DNA from 4 places in the Streptomyces sp. NBC_00090 genome. Region 4 is predicted to be linked to each of the others. Evidence: riboswitches for the same ligand, from Rfam matches in the RefSeq annotation. Region 4 holds a riboswitch; each other region holds the start of a gene.
What was found. A riboswitch is a leader RNA that binds a small molecule or an ion and turns the genes downstream of it on or off. The one in region 4 is predicted to bind cyclic di-AMP.
Positions count from the first base shown of each region.

Region 1: another riboswitch for cyclic di-AMP. It lies ahead of OG361_RS39655 (transglycosylase SLT domain-containing protein); the one in region 4 lies ahead of OG361_RS05250 (C40 family peptidase).
Region 2: another riboswitch for cyclic di-AMP. It lies ahead of OG361_RS21480 (M23 family metallopeptidase); the one in region 4 lies ahead of OG361_RS05250 (C40 family peptidase).
Region 3: another riboswitch for cyclic di-AMP. It lies ahead of OG361_RS29585 (M23 family metallopeptidase); the one in region 4 lies ahead of OG361_RS05250 (C40 family peptidase).

Region 1 covers NZ_CP108224.1:8,950,960-8,954,530, forward strand. Annotated here, with positions in the region: gene OG361_RS39650 (phosphoribosyltransferase family protein) at 1-1,105, shown strand, start outside; gene OG361_RS39655 (transglycosylase SLT domain-containing protein) at 1,099-2,013, opposite strand; cyclic di-AMP (ydaO/yuaA leader) riboswitch at 2,018-2,201, opposite strand; gene OG361_RS39660 (hypothetical protein) at 2,570-3,175, shown strand; gene OG361_RS39665 (phosphocholine-specific phospholipase C) at 3,238-3,571, opposite strand, start outside.
Region 2 covers NZ_CP108224.1:4,808,664-4,812,234, reverse strand. Annotated here, with positions in the region: gene OG361_RS21485 (aldo/keto reductase) at 1-390, opposite strand, end outside; gene OG361_RS21480 (M23 family metallopeptidase) at 470-1,639, opposite strand; cyclic di-AMP (ydaO/yuaA leader) riboswitch at 1,651-1,797, opposite strand; gene OG361_RS21475 (PP2C family protein-serine/threonine phosphatase) at 1,999-3,273, opposite strand; gene OG361_RS21470 (MFS transporter) at 3,418-3,571, opposite strand, start outside.
Region 3 covers NZ_CP108224.1:6,588,331-6,591,901, forward strand. Annotated here, with positions in the region: gene OG361_RS29575 (M16 family metallopeptidase) at 1-190, shown strand, start outside; gene OG361_RS29580 (M16 family metallopeptidase) at 217-1,584, shown strand; cyclic di-AMP (ydaO/yuaA leader) riboswitch at 1,786-1,949, shown strand; gene OG361_RS29585 (M23 family metallopeptidase) at 1,962-2,744, shown strand; gene OG361_RS29590 (GntR family transcriptional regulator) at 2,940-3,571, shown strand, end outside.
Region 4 covers NZ_CP108224.1:1,211,610-1,215,180, forward strand. Annotated here, with positions in the region: gene OG361_RS05240 (ClpP family protease) at 1-490, shown strand, start outside; gene OG361_RS05245 (hypothetical protein) at 498-803, shown strand; cyclic di-AMP (ydaO/yuaA leader) riboswitch at 1,118-1,324, shown strand; gene OG361_RS05250 (C40 family peptidase) at 1,328-1,804, shown strand; gene OG361_RS05255 (ATP-binding protein) at 2,060-2,497, opposite strand; gene OG361_RS05260 (8-amino-7-oxononanoate synthase) at 2,723-3,571, opposite strand, start outside.

The sequences.
Region 1 (3,571 bases), 7.7 Mb from region 4:
ACAGCCGGAGCTCGCCATGGGGGCTCTCGGCGAGGGCGGTGTACGCGTCCTCAACGAGCGGGTCCTGCGCGAGACGGGCGTGGGCGAGCGGGGGCTCGCGGCCGTGGAGGAACGCGAGCGCGTCGAGCTCGAACAGCGCACGCTCCGGTACCGGGGCAGCCGCCCGCCCGTGCCCCTCGACGGCAGGACGGTCGTCGTCGTCGACGACGGGCTCGCCACCGGCGCCACGGCCCTGGCCGCCTGCCGGGTGGTCCGCGCCAAGGGCGCCGCACGGATCGTCCTCGCGGTGCCGGTCGCACCGCACGGCTGGACCGCACGCCTCGGAGGCGAGGCCGACGAGACGGTCAGCGTCCACGCGCCTGACTTCTTCTACGCGATCGGCCAGTTCTACCAGGACTTCTCGCAGACCGCCGACGCGGAGGTGATCGCCTGCCTCGACCGCAGCAGGGCCGCTCGCGGCCCCGTCGTCCGGGACACGGACGTCAGGATCCCGGTGACCGGCACCACACTCGCCGGACGGCTCGCCGTGCCCGACGGCGCGACCGGCATCGTGCTGTTCGCCCACGGGAGCGGCAGCAGCCGTCACAGCCCCCGGAACCGGGCGGTCGCCGAGGCCCTGAACGGGGCGGGCCTCGGAACCCTCCTGTTCGACCTGCTCACCGAGACGGAGGCGACCGACCGGGCGCACGTCTTCGACACCCCGCTGCTCGCCGGCCGGCTGGTGAGCACCACCGAGTGGCTGACCGGACGCCCCGAGGGCGCCGGGCTGCCGCTGGGCTACTTCGGGGCGAGCACGGGCGCGGCTGCCGCGCTGTGGGCGGCGGCCGATCCCGGCTCCGGCGTCGTCGCCGTCGTCTCGCGCGGTGGCAGGCCCGACCTGGCGGGCGAACGCCTGGCGCGGGTGCGCGCCCCGACCCTCCTCGTGGTGGGGGGTCGGGACGCGCTCGTCCTGGATCTCAACCGGAGGGCTCAGGCCCTGCTGCGGTGCGAGAACAGGCTCACCGTGGTTCCGGGCGCCACTCACCTCTTCGAGGAGCCGGGGGCCCTGGAGGAGGTGTCGGAGCTCGCCACGGAGTGGTTCGCCGAGCACTTCCGGCGTCAGTAGGCCCCGTTGACGTTGTCGATGGAGCCGTAGCGGTCGGCCGCGTAGTTGCAGGCGGCGGTGATGTTGGCGACCGGGTCGAACAGATCCGTGGACGTGCCGGGCACGTGGTAGGCGTCGAAGGTCGGCTGGATCACCTGGAGCAGGCCCTTCGAAGGGGTGCCGGCCACGGCGTTGGAGTCCCAGAGGTTGATGGCCCGGGGGTTGCCGGAGGACTCGCGCATGACGTTGCGGAGGATTCCGTCGTACGAGCCGGGGATCCCGCGCTGGGCCATGATGTCCAGCGACTCACGGATCCAGCCGTCGAGGTTGTCGGCGTACCGGGCGGCGGCCGGGGCGGCCTGGGCGGCGGGAGCCGCGGCGGGAACAGCCTGTGCGGCGGAGCCGCCCGAGGTACCGGCCGCCGGGGCCGCCGCACGGCGCTCGGAGCGGTTCGCGCGGTCGGTCGTGGCAGAACTCTTCTTCTGCGCGGTGCTCTTCTTCGGCGCGGCACTCGGCGCGGGGGCAGCCTTCGCGGAATCCCGACGAATCGTCAGTTCAAGACCGGGGTGAATCAGTGACGGATTGCCACCCACAGCGGACTTGTTGGCCCGGTAAATCGCCTTCCAGCCGCCCTGAATTCCCTTCCTCTGGGCGATCAGGGAAAGCGAGTCACCGCTTACCACGGTGTACGTGCGCGCGGTGGCGGCTGCGGCGGCCGGCGCGGCCGCGGGCTGTGCGGCCAGGGCCGTGGCGGGCTGCGCGGCGAAGGACTGCGCGGCGGTCTTCGGTGCGGCCGTGACGGTCTCGGCGCCGGCCGTGGCCGGGACGACGAGCGGCAGGGCGAGGGCGGCACCGCCCGTGCCGGCGAGTGTGAGGCCACGGGAGACGGTGCGGCGGCGGGGGCGGCGGTGCTTACCGTGTGCAGGCATGACGGTTTCCTCTCCGGCGCCTGCGGGGTGAGCTGTCGGGTTCGGACGGGAGATGTCCGGCCGCGCGCACGCGGCTTCACCCCGAGCCGTTCCGGATTCCGGACCGGCGAATTCGTGGGTCCCCCGCTCCTGCCGTCGGGTGAAAGGGAGGTGTTTCAAGCGGCGGCAGGATTAGGCGTTCCGCTCGAATGGGGGTGACCGTAGGCCAGTAATGCGGCGGATAACAAGAGGAGCGGATCCACTGTGAGTCGAAAAGGATCACCGAATTCCAGAAATACAAGATCGACCGGGTTCGAGCCGCACTGAACTTCCGTGTGCGGTACGGCCTGCGGGTGTTCCGGTCCAGGGTGGTGCCCTCGGAAAGTGAACCGCGTCACCAGGTGAAGAATGTCCAAATATGCGACGTAATTCCTTTGGTGAGTGAATGGGTGGAAATTGACGCCTGTGGGTCATTCGTTCGCGCCGGCGTGCGTGCAGGGCGCGCCGGTGTGCGCAAAAGTCGCAAACTGGACATTCTTCTTGAAGGATGGGGTCACCCGACCCAGGAGTCAGCCGGATGTCACCCACCACCTCCCCGCACAGCCCGGACACCCTCGACCGCGAGGCGGCCGCTCTCTTCGAGAGCGCCACCTGGCAGCGCATCGTCACGGACTGGACAGCCCCCGCACCGGAACGGGCGCCGGAGCGCGCCGACTGGCGGTCCCTCCTCACCGTGCCCGTGGACCGGCTCGTGGCCGAGGCGCTCGACGCGCTGCCACCGGCGCCACCGGCCGAGCGCCGGCTCCCGGGCCGGATCGGGGCCGTACTCCCGGACCGTCTGCACGCCTGGCGCCGTATCGGCAGACCCGAACTGCGCCCCTCGGTCCACCTCGGCTACGCGCGCCTGGTGCTCACGGAGTGGGGCTGGCAGAACGCCCCGTACAAGCTGCGCGACGCGCGGGGAGCCCGCTGCGTCTGCGGCGCCCTCCTCGCGGCCCACCGGCTCGGCTACGGCAGCGCCGACACCATGAACGAGGCGGCCGCCTGGATCATGACCGAACTCAGATCGCAGGGGTGGCGCGAGCTGATCGGACCCTGGAACCGGGCCCCCGGTCGTACGGCCGCCGAGGCGGTGGACCTCCTCGACGCCACGATCCGCCGCGCCGCGTACGCCGGCCGCTGACCACCGCTCCGACCGGCGGTCGTCGAAGGACCGCCGGTCGGTGACGGGAGGGAGAGGGAGGTTCAGCCGGTGACGCTCGGGGCGCCCGTCTCGATGTGGCCGGTGTACCGGCGCGACCAGGTCCCGTCGATGTCGGCGAGGATCGTGAAGTCGTACCAGCCGCCGTTGTAGGCCACCGCGTTGAAGAAGTCCTCGCGGCTGGAGTTCGCCGGGACCGTGTACGTCCAGGGTCCGTCCGTGCGGTAGGCGTTCGAGCGGACGGTGAAGGTCACCGGTCCGCCGGAGGTGTTGGTCATCGTGAACCACAGGGCCGTCCGGCCCGTACCCGCGTCGGGCGCGAACCGGGCCGCGACCTCCACGGCCTTGCCCGCCTTGGACGCGTCGCCGATGAAGCGC
Region 2 (3,571 bases), 3.6 Mb from region 4:
CGACTCGTCGTCGAAGTGCGTGTAGTACAGGTCGATGTGGTCGGTGCCGAGGCGGCGCAGCGACTCCTCCACGGCGGCCTTGATGGTGGTGGCGGAGAGCCCCTTGAAGTGGGGGTGGGCGCCGACCTTGGTGGCGACGACGATGTCGGCGCGGTTGCCGCGGGAGGCGAGCCAGCGGCCGATGACGGTCTCGGACTCGCCGCCCTCGTTGCCCTCGGCCCAGGCGGAGTACATGTCCGCGGTGTCGACGAAGTTGCCGCCGGCGGCGGCGTAGGCGTCGAGGACGGCGAAGGACTGCGCCTCGTCGGCGGTCCAGCCGAAGACGTTGCCGCCCAGGGCGAGCGGGAAGACGTGCAGGTCGGAAGAGCCCAGCGTGCGGAGAGAAGTCATGGGCTGATCAACCCTCCGCGCCGCCGGGCCTATTCCGTTCCGTGGGAACCGGCTCCGTGCGGAGCCGGACCCGGGGGGATCAGATCGACAGGCCCTTGGAGCGGAGCCAGGCCGCCGGGTCGATGCCGTCGCCGCCCGCGGTGTGGACCTCCATGTGGAGGTGGGCGCCCGTGACGTTGCCGGTGGCGCCGACGCGGCCGATCGTCTCGCCGGTGGTCACGGTCTGGCCGGCGCTGACGGTCATGGAGGAGAGGTGGGCGTACCAGATCTCGGTGCCGTCCTCCATCTCCAGGACGACCCGGTAGCCGTACGAGCCGGACCAGCCCGCCGACTTGACGGTGCCGCTGTGGACCGCCTTGAGCGGGGTGCCCGTGGGGGCGGCGAAGTCGAGACCGGTGTGGTAGCCGGAGGACCACATCGAGCCGGACTGCATGTAGGTGGCGCTGATGCTGTACGAGGAGAGGGGCATCGAGTAGCTGGCGGCGAGCTGGGCGAGGCGCTCGGCCTCCGCCTTCTCCGCGGCCACCCGCTCGGCCTCCGCCTTGGCTTCCGCCTCGGCCTTCGCCTTCGCCTCGGCGGCCGCCTTCTCCGCCGCCGCCTCCGCGGCTTCGGCCTTGGCCTCCGCCTCGGCGGCCGCCTTCTCCGCCGCCGCCTTCTCCGCGGCGGCCATCTCGGCGGCGTCCGCGGAGGCCTGCTGCTGCTCGGCCTGCTGGAGGATGCGGGCGCGCAGGACCTCGCCCGCGTCGACGGCGCGGGCCTCGGTCCGCTCGGCGGTCGCGGTCTGCTGCGTGTAGCCGGCCTGAGCGGCCCGGGTGGCGCCGCCGGTCGTCCGGTCGGCGGTGGCGTAGGTGGCGGCGGTGAGCGGGTTCGGGTTGCCGCCGGTCGCCTCGACCGTGCCCCGGTCCTGCTGGTCGCTGTCGTCGGCGAAGAACTCGCCCACGCCGGGGAGGTCCTTGGCCTCGGGGAGGTCGAGGTCCGGGAGGTCGGGGAGCGAGATCGCCACCGGCGGCTTCTCCTGCGCGGTGGCGAGGCCGCCCGCGCCGACGGCCGCGATGACGCCGACGCCGAGGACGGTGGAGGAGCGGGCGAAGTTGGAGCGCTGCTTGACGACCCGATGCCGGCCGCCGGAGCGGCTCTCGGCGCGGAGGGAGCCCTCGGTGGGGTTCCACTCGGTGTCCGGGGCGGCAGGACCCGCACCGCCACCGAAGGCATCGAAGGGGGCTTCGGGTGCGGGGGTGTTGGACGCCACGGAGGCGCGCTCCTTTCCTTCCTTCTCGCCTACCGGGTTAGCTGACGGGTTCGGAGCAGGAAGGTCTCCTACGGGCACGGTCGCACGAGTGCGAAGGGCCCGATTCACCCCAATTGGTGGTTCCCCGGTTCCTTTTCAGGATTCGGCGCGTGCGCACGGTGCCGCCTCTTGCGGCGGCTGAAACGACCGCGCTGCGTTATCGAACGTTAATAGACAGGGGGTCCCGATTCCAAGCCGTTCCTCTTGATCATTCATTGAATTGGTGGAGAATCGCCCGAGTTGACCCCCCTTCAGCAAGGACTGGTCAAACCCTCGAGATCTGACGTTATGTCAATTGTTATCGCAGTGACACCCCTCGACTACGCCTGGTGACCGGGCTCGCCCGGGGGCACCACGGGCATCGTCCGGCGCCGGTCCGGCTGCCCCGCCGCCGGCCTGCTCACCGCGAGCAGCGCCATGTCGTCCGTCGCCCCGCCACCCGTGTGCAGCCGTACGTCGTCCACCAGCACGTCGAGCAGTTCCTCGGGTCCCGGGAAGATCCGCCCGGCGAGGCGTGACGCCGGGTCGTAGAAGGCGCCCTCCGCGTTCCGCGCCTCCGAGAGGCCGTCGGTGTAGAAGAGGAGCGTCGCGCCCGGCGGGTACGGCCGCTCCTCCGCCCGGTCCGGCCACGCCGCCAGCTCGCCCATGCCGAGCGGCAGCGCCGGCTCCGCCGGATCCAGCACCTCCAGGCGCCCGTCCGCGTACAGCAGCAGCGGGGGCGGATGACCTCGGTTGACGACCCGTACGCTCCCGGCGCCCAGTCCCACGCCCTGTCCCGCACCCTGTCCCGCACCCGGTCCCGTGCCCGGTCCGCCGCCCGACGGCTCCCCCGATCCGGCGCGCGGGATCTCGGCCAGGACCGCCGTGGTGAACCCCTCGAAGGCGTCGAGCCCGTCCCGGCGGGTGCCCTCCCGGGCCAGCGCCCGCTCCAGCCGCTGCGCCACGCCCTCCAGACTCCGCTCCTGCTCGGCCGCCTCCCGGAACGCCCCGATCACGACGGCGACGGCCTCGACCGCCTCCATCCCCTTGCCCCGGACGTCCCCGACGACGAGCCGCACCCCGTACGGGGTGTCCTGTACGGCGAACAGGTCGCCGCCGATGAACGCGTCCGCCTGCGCCGCCTCGTACCGCGCCGCGCACTGCAGACCGCCGATCCGCTCGGCGGGCGTCGGCAGTACCGCCTTCTGCGCGGTCTCCGCGATGACCCGCGCCGAGGCCAGCCGCTCCCCGCTGCGCCGTACGACCCGGTTGACGAGCAGCGCCAGCGCGGCGACGGTCACGATGGTCAGCATCTCGGTGAGGGAGGGGACCTCCGCCAAGGTGCCGTTGTAGAGGCGCAACCCGACGGCGGCGAGGACTGCGGCGATCCCCGTGAGCAGGGTCGTGAGGGTGGAGAAGAACGGCGCGGCGATCAGCGGAGCGGCGGAGAAGAGCGGCGCGGCGGTGTACGAGGGCGGTGTCGACACGTCGAAGGCGACACCGCCCACGATGATCAGCGGAGGCAGCACACGGAGAAAGCTCCGGGCTCCTCCGTACGGGCGGCGGCCGTCACCGCCCCGCCGCCCACCGCCCGCTGCTCCTAAGGGGTGCCCCACCTGTGCTCTCCTGCCCCGGTCCGTAGCGGCCACGGTGTCCGTACCGCGCCCTCCCAGGGTCGCCGCGACCGCACCCGGCGGCGACCCCCACGGGGCCGACTGGCGGACGCCCGCACGGCGTACGCCAGTCGGCCGGAAGGACGCTCAGCCCGTCGTCCTCTCCGTCTCCGTCTCCGCCTCCGTCTCCGGAGCCGCCGTCGCGAGGCGTCCGCCGCGGGCGAGGAGGGCCACGGCCGCCGCGCACACCAGGCCCACCGCGCACAGCGCCAGCCACGGCACCGCCGACCACCCCGTGACG
Region 3 (3,571 bases), 5.4 Mb from region 4:
CGTGCTCTTCGGCGACCCGCAGCTCGCCCTCACGGCCGTCGACCGGGTCCTCGACATCACCGCCGAGGAGGTGCAGGCGGCCGCCAAGGCCAAGCTGCGCCCCGACAACCGCGCGGTGCTCGTCTACGAGCCGGTGACCACCGAACAGAGCGAGAGCGACAGCGACGAGGAAGAGGGAGCGGACCAGTGACCGACGCTGCCGTGTCTTTGACCAGCATGGACTTCCACCCGCAGCCGGAGCCGGGCGTCGCCAGGCCCTGGGCCTTCCCGGCCCCGGACCGCGGAGCGCTGGACAACGGTCTGACCGTGCTGACCTGCCACCGCCCCGGCCAGCAGGTCGTGGCCGTGGAGCTCTACCTGCCGGCCCCGCTCGACGCCGAGCCGGCGGGTCTCGACGGCGTCGCCACGATCATGGCCCGCGCGCTCTCCGAGGGCACGGACCAGCACAGCGCCGAGGAGTTCGCGGCCGAGCTGGAGCGCTGCGGAGCCACGCTCGACGCGCACGCGGACCACCCGGGCGTACGGGTCTCCCTGGAGGTGCCGGTCTCCCGGCTGCCCAAGGCGCTCGGGCTGCTCTCCGAGGCCCTGATCGCCCCGGCCTTCCTGGAGACCGAGGTCGAGCGCCTGGTGCGCAACCGCCTGGACGAGATCCCGCACGAGACGGCCAGCCCGGCCCGCCGGGCCGCCAAGCAGCTCTCCAAGGAGCTCTTCCCGGCCGAGTCGCGGATGTCCCGGCCGCGCCAGGGCACGGAGGAGACGGTCGCCGCGATCGACGCCGCCGCGGTCCGCGCCTTCTTCGACGCGCACGTCCGCCCCGGCACGGCCACCGCCGTCGTCGTCGGCGACCTGACGGGCGTCGACCTGGAGAAGGTCCTCGCCGAGACGCTGGGCGCCTGGACCGGCGAGCCGGCCGAGCCGCTGCCGATGCCGCCGATCACCGCCGACGACACCGGCCGGGTCGTCGTCGTGGACCGTCCCGGCGCCGTCCAGACCCAGTTGCTGATCGGCCGGATCGGCGCCGACCGGCACGCGAGCGTCTGGCCCGCCCAGGTCGTCGGCACGTACTGCCTCGGCGGCACGCTCACCTCGCGGCTCGACCGGGTCCTGCGCGAGGAGAAGGGCTACACGTACGGCGTGCGGGCCTTCGGTCAGGTGCTCCGCTCCGACGCCGCGGGGAACGGCGCGTCGATGCTCGCCATCAGCGGCTCGGTCGACACCCCGAACACCGGCCCGGCACTTGACGACCTGTGGAAGGTGCTGCGGACCCTCGCGGCGGAGGGCCTCACCGACGCCGAGCGCGAGACGGCCGTGCAGAACCTGGTGGGGGTGGCGCCGCTCAAGTTCGAGACGGCGGCCTCGGTCGCCGGGACGCTCGCCGACCAGGTGGAGCAGCACCTCCCGGCCGACTACCAGGCCCAGTTGTACGCGCGTCTCGCCGACACCGGCACGGTCGAGGCGACCGCGGCCGTGGTCAACGCCTTCCCGGTGGACCGGCTCGTCACCGTGCTCGTGGGCGACGCGGCGCAGATCGTGGAGCCGGTGCGCGCGCTCGGCATCGGTGAAGTCACCGTCGTGACCGGCTGATCGCTCCTCGGATCCGCCGGTGGATGGCCCCGACGTCATGGTTTCGTCGGGGCCATCCGCTTTGTCCGAATTGATGTCAAGGGTGGCTGTCTGCCCTGTGGCATGTCTTACAAAGTGGCGTGTCTGTTTGGTGATTGAAAGACGATCCGCATAGCGTCGGTGCGGCTGTTCGTCAGGTGCACGTGCCGCGTCCGCGGCAACGGACAGTCATCGCCGAGTCCCCGTCAGGCGCGAGCCTGGGGAGCCGGGGACCCAACACGTCCCTGGGGTGAATCGGGCGCCTTCGTCTCGTACGGAGGGGCTCGTAGGAGACCTTCCTGCTCCGAACCCGTCAGCTAACCCGGTAGGCGAGAAGGAAGGAAAGGATCAGCCACTACATGGCGTTCACCCGTGCCACCGGGAAGCATCGTGGTCCGAGCCGGATGGCGCGCCGCAGCGTGGGCATCGCCGGCGTCGCGACGCTCGCCACCACCGGGGTGATCGGAACCTTCGCCTCCCCGGCGCTCGCCGCCGACACGGACAACCGCTCCGCCGAGGACACCGGCCTCACCCAGGTGATCACCGAGGACTCCCTCGCGGACCGGGTCAGCGCCCAGGTCGCCGCCCAGGAGCAGGAGGCCTTCGAGGCCGCCGCCAAGGCGAAGGTCGAGGCCGAGGCCCGGGCAGAGGCGAAGCGCAAGGCCGAGGCCCGCGCCAAGGAGGTCCGCGAGGAGAGGGAGCGCGCCGCCCGCGAGGCCGAGCGCCGCCGGCTCAACTCCTTCCAGCTCCCCGTGGCCGGCTCGTACGTGAGCACCGGCTACAAGGCCGGCGGCTCGCTCTGGTCCTCCGGCAGCCACTCCGGCATCGACTTCCACGCCTCCTACGGCAGCCGGGTCGTCTCCGTCGGCTCCGGCACCGTCGTCGAGGCCGGCTGGGGCGGCGCGTACGGCAACAACATCGTCATCCGGATGCACGACGGCACGTACACCCAGTACGGTCACCTCTCGTCCATCGGGGTCTACGTCGGCCAGACCGTCGAGCCGGGCCAGCAGATAGGCATCTCGGGCTCGACCGGCAACTCGACCGGCCCGCACCTCCACTTCGAGGCCCGGACGAGCTCCGAGTACGGCTCCGACATCAACCCGATCTCGTACCTCCGCGCCCGCGGCGTCAGCCTCTGACACCACCCGGATCGCGTCGCAAAAGCCCCGGCTCGTACTGAGCCGGGGCTTTTCGCTGGCCAAAACATATCCCTGGATTCCGTCGGGGCATCGGAAATTTCGGCGTGCTGCAATAGAGTCGCAGAACAGAAGCAGAACGGACGCGGAACAGGCATCGCTCGAATTGTCTCGCGCGGATCAAGGCGGAGGTCGGACATGCGCGTTCCCGCGCAATCGGTATGCACGGCGATCCGGGACGACATCGTCTCCGGTGTCTTCGAGCGGGGTGGCCGGCTGACCGAGGAGCAGCTCGCGCGCCGCTACGGGGTCTCTCGTGTCCCGGTCCGCGAGGCCCTGCGCACGCTGGAGTCCGAGGGCTTCGTCGTCACCCGCCGCCACGCGGGCGCCCATGTCGCCGAGCCCACCGAGCAGGAGGCGGCCGACCTGCTCGACATGCGGGCGCTGCTCGAACCGCTGGGCGCCGCCCGGGCCGCGCAGCGGCGCACGGAGGCGCACCTCAAGGTGTTGCGAGGGCTGGTCAGGCTGGGGCAGGAGCGGGCCAGGCGCGGCCAGGGCGAGGATCTGCGCTCGCTGGGCGGCTGGTTCCACGAGACGCTCGCCCAGGCCTCCGGCAGCCCTGCCCTGACGGCGCTCCTCACCCAGCTCCGGCACAAGATCGCCTGGATGTACGCGGTCGATCAGCCGGCCCAGCCCGTGGAGGCCTGGGCCGAGCACGGCGCCATCGTGGACGCCGTCGCGCGCGGCGACGCCGAGCGGGCCAGGGCGCTGACCGCGCTGCACGCGGAGCGCTCACTGGGGCTGCACCGCCTCAAAAGGCCGGAGCGCGG
Region 4 (3,571 bases):
CGACGTCATCGCCCAGTTCCTGCACCTCGAATACGCGGCGCCGGACCAGGACATCTCGCTCTACATCAACTCCCCCGGCGGCTCCATCAGCGCCATGACCGCGATCTACGACACGATGCGGACGCTCGCCTGCGACGTGGAGACCACCTGCCTGGGCCAGGCCGTGTCCACCGCGGCCGTACTGTTCGCGGCCGGCGCCCCGGGCAAGCGCCTGATCCTCCCGGGCGCCCGGATCACGCTCCAGCAGCCGAACCTGGACGAACCCCTCCAGGGGCAGCCGAGCGACCTCGACCTCCATGCGCGCGAGATGCTGCGTCTGCGGGCGCTGGTCACCGGGATGCTCGTCGAACACACCGGGCAGGACCCGGAGCGGATCGACGCCGACATCGACCGCCTGACCGTCCTGGACGCGCCGGCGGCCGTCGCGTACGGCCTGGCGGACCACGTGGTCGCGAGCCGGCGCGCCGCCGCCGGCGGTTCGGCCGGGTGAGCCGGCCGTGGTCCCCGAGCTGCCGCCGCTGCCCGCCCTGACGCGCGCCGAGGGCGAACTCGTCGACGCGTACCTCGAAGTCATCGACCTCCTTGGGAAGATCAATCCATCCAGGGGTACGCATACCTATGGGGCGTTGCGTGCGGCTCAGGCCCTGGTGGGGCGCGCGGAGGCGCTGCGCGAGGCTCTGACGCTCATGCATATGCGGGGTGAGAGCGAGGTGCACGCGGACACATTGGCGCGTGCCCTAAGGGTGTTGGACGGGGAGCGCCGGGCGGACCGCGTCACCGTCCCCCGGAGTCGCGAGAGTTGACATTCCCGCGTGTCGTGTAGAGGTCCGGACGGCCGACGCGCGCCGCAGAATCCCTCGCCCGTTCGGCGTAGTCGACGAGTCGACAGATGAAGCGTGCGACTTGCTCAACAGATGTACGCATTTGGCGGAATCGAACGTTCCGCCGCTGGTGCGAGGCTCGTCGACCAAACCTCCGAAGATCGCAAAGGCTGTCTGTCCACCCGAACGGATCAGTCGTGAGGAGCCTCACATATCGCCGTTTCAGCTCGGTTTTCGCCCATGTCGTGGGTCAAGATCCGTGACGACGACAAGCCCCCGCCGCCGCGGCGGGGCGGTCCGGGCGGACGCCGAGTCCTGCCGCTGTCCCGGACGTCTGGTCGACAGGATTGGATCGGCAGGAGTGGAGGACCCGAGCAGTACGGGACGTTCACGCTGTTAGCGCAGCGGGGTCGTTCCTCGGGGTGAAGCCGCAGCCGCGGCCGGGCATCTTCGCCTGCCCGAACCCGACAGGTCATCCTTCACAGGCGGCTGACGAAGGGTTGCGCATGACCGCGCAGATGCATGTCCCGTCCCTGCTGTCCCGGGCCGGAGCCGTCTCGGCTCTCACCCTCGCCGCCGTCGGCGGCACGCTGTTCGCACCAGGAACGGCGTCGGAGGCCCAGGCAGCGACGACACACGCGAACAAGGCACTGAGCATCGCCGTCTCCAAGAAGGGATCTCCGTACCGGTACGGAGCCGCCGGACCCACCCGGTTCGACTGCTCCGGTCTGACGCTCTACGCCTACAAGCAGGCGGGCAAGTCGCTGCCCCGCACCGCGCAGCAGCAGTACAACAAGACCCGGCACATCTCCGCCTCCAGCCGGCAGAAGGGGGACCTGGTCTTCTTCCACTCGGGCGGGAGGGTCTACCACGTCGGCATCTACGCCGGCAGCGGCAAGATCTGGCACTCGCCCAAGACGGGCTCCTGGGTGAAGCTCGACAGAATCTGGTCGTCGAAGGTCTACTACGGCCGCGTCCGGTGACGGCCCCCGGGCGATGACGGCCCCCGGACGATGACGAGCCACGGTCGGTGAGGGATCCCTGGGGTTGACGGACCCCGGAGGTTGACGGGCCCCGGAGATTGACGAACCACGGGGCTGACGCCCGGTCAGGGTGTGTGGTGGCGCCGCCGCACCCCGGCCGACCGAAGCCGTACCGTCCCGGCCGCACGACTCGACCGGCGGTTCACGGCCTGCGTCGCCGACGGCTCGCGGCCGTCACAGGAGCTGCACGCAGGCCTAGCCCGCCGGCACGGGGGCCGGGGTCCACGGGAGCGTGATCCAGACCGTCTTGCCGCCCTCCTCGGTCGGGGTGACCGAGAGACGGCCACCGGCCTCCGCCGCCAGCACGCGGATGATGACCATGCCGCGGCCGTTGTCCTGCTGGACCGCCGCCGGAAGGCGACGGGGCCAGCGGGGGTGGCTGTCGGTGACCCCGATGCGCAGCCGCTCCTCCCGCTCCAGGCGGAGGTCGACGGTGAAGGTGGGCGACTGCCCGAAGGTGTGCTGGACGGCGTTGGTGGCCAGCTCCGAGACGATCAGCCGGATCGAGTCCGCCGTCTCCGCGGAGCCGTCGAGCCCCCAACCGACCAGGACGTCCGCGACGTACCTCCGTGCCGTGGGGACCGAGGCGGGATCGCTCGGCAGCGTGACGGATGCTTCCTGATGGTCTGCCATGGCGACGCTGTCCCTTTCCCACCGGGTACACCGCCCCGGATTGCGCTTCGCGTCAGAGTGCCACCGATCGTGCCGCCCCGGACGGCGTTCCACCACGCTATGTGCGGATCTATCGCCCGAAGCGGTGAACTCTGCTGCCGGGGAACGCTTTTGGGCCGTTGACCACCCTCGTCCTCGATCACGAAGTCCCGAGGGGCCGCCAGGCCGCGAGCCCCCGCCGCCCGCTCAGGCGGCGGGTGCCGTCCGCAGGATCGTCCCCACCGCCCGTTCGAGCTCGGTGTCCGTGAGGTCGGCGCGGGCCGTGAGACGGAGCCGCGAGATGCCGTCCGGTACGGACGGGGGCCGGAAACACCCGACCGCCAGGCCCTGTTCGCGGCAGTCCGCGGCCCAGCGCAGCGCCGCCTCGGGCGAGGGCGCGCGCACCGAGACGACGGCCGCGTCCGGCCGGGCTGCGGTCAGTCCGGCCGCCGTGAGGAGCTCGTACAGGGTGGTGGCGACGGTTCGCGCCCGTGCGGCGAGCGCCGGTTCGGCCGCGATCAGGCGCAGGCTCGCGAGCGCGCCGCCCGCGGCGGCGGGGGCGAGCCCGGTGTCGAAGATGAAGGTGCGTGCCGCGTTCACCAGGTGCTCGACGACCCGGGCCGGGCCCAGGACGGCGCCGCCCTGGCTGCCCAGGGACTTGGAGAGCGTCAGGGTGGCGACCACGTCCTCGTCGCCCGCCAGGCCCACCTCGTGCAGGGCGCCCCGGCCGCCCTCGCCGAGGACGCCGAAACCGTGGGCGTCGTCGACGACGAGCCCGGCGCCGTGTGCGCGGCAGGCGTCGGCGAGCTCCGGCAGCGGGGCCTTGTCCCCGTCGACGGAGAAGACGGAGTCGCTGACCACGAGCGCCCGGCGCCCGTGATGTGCCTCCAGGGTCTTGCGTACGGACTCGGGGTCGGCGTGCGGGACGACGGCCGCCTCGGCGCGCGCGAGCCGGCAGCCGTCCACGATCGAGGCGTGGTTGGAGGCGTCCGAGACGATCAGGGAGTCGCGGCCGCCGAGCGCCGTGAGCGCGGCCAGGTTGGCGGCGTAACCGGA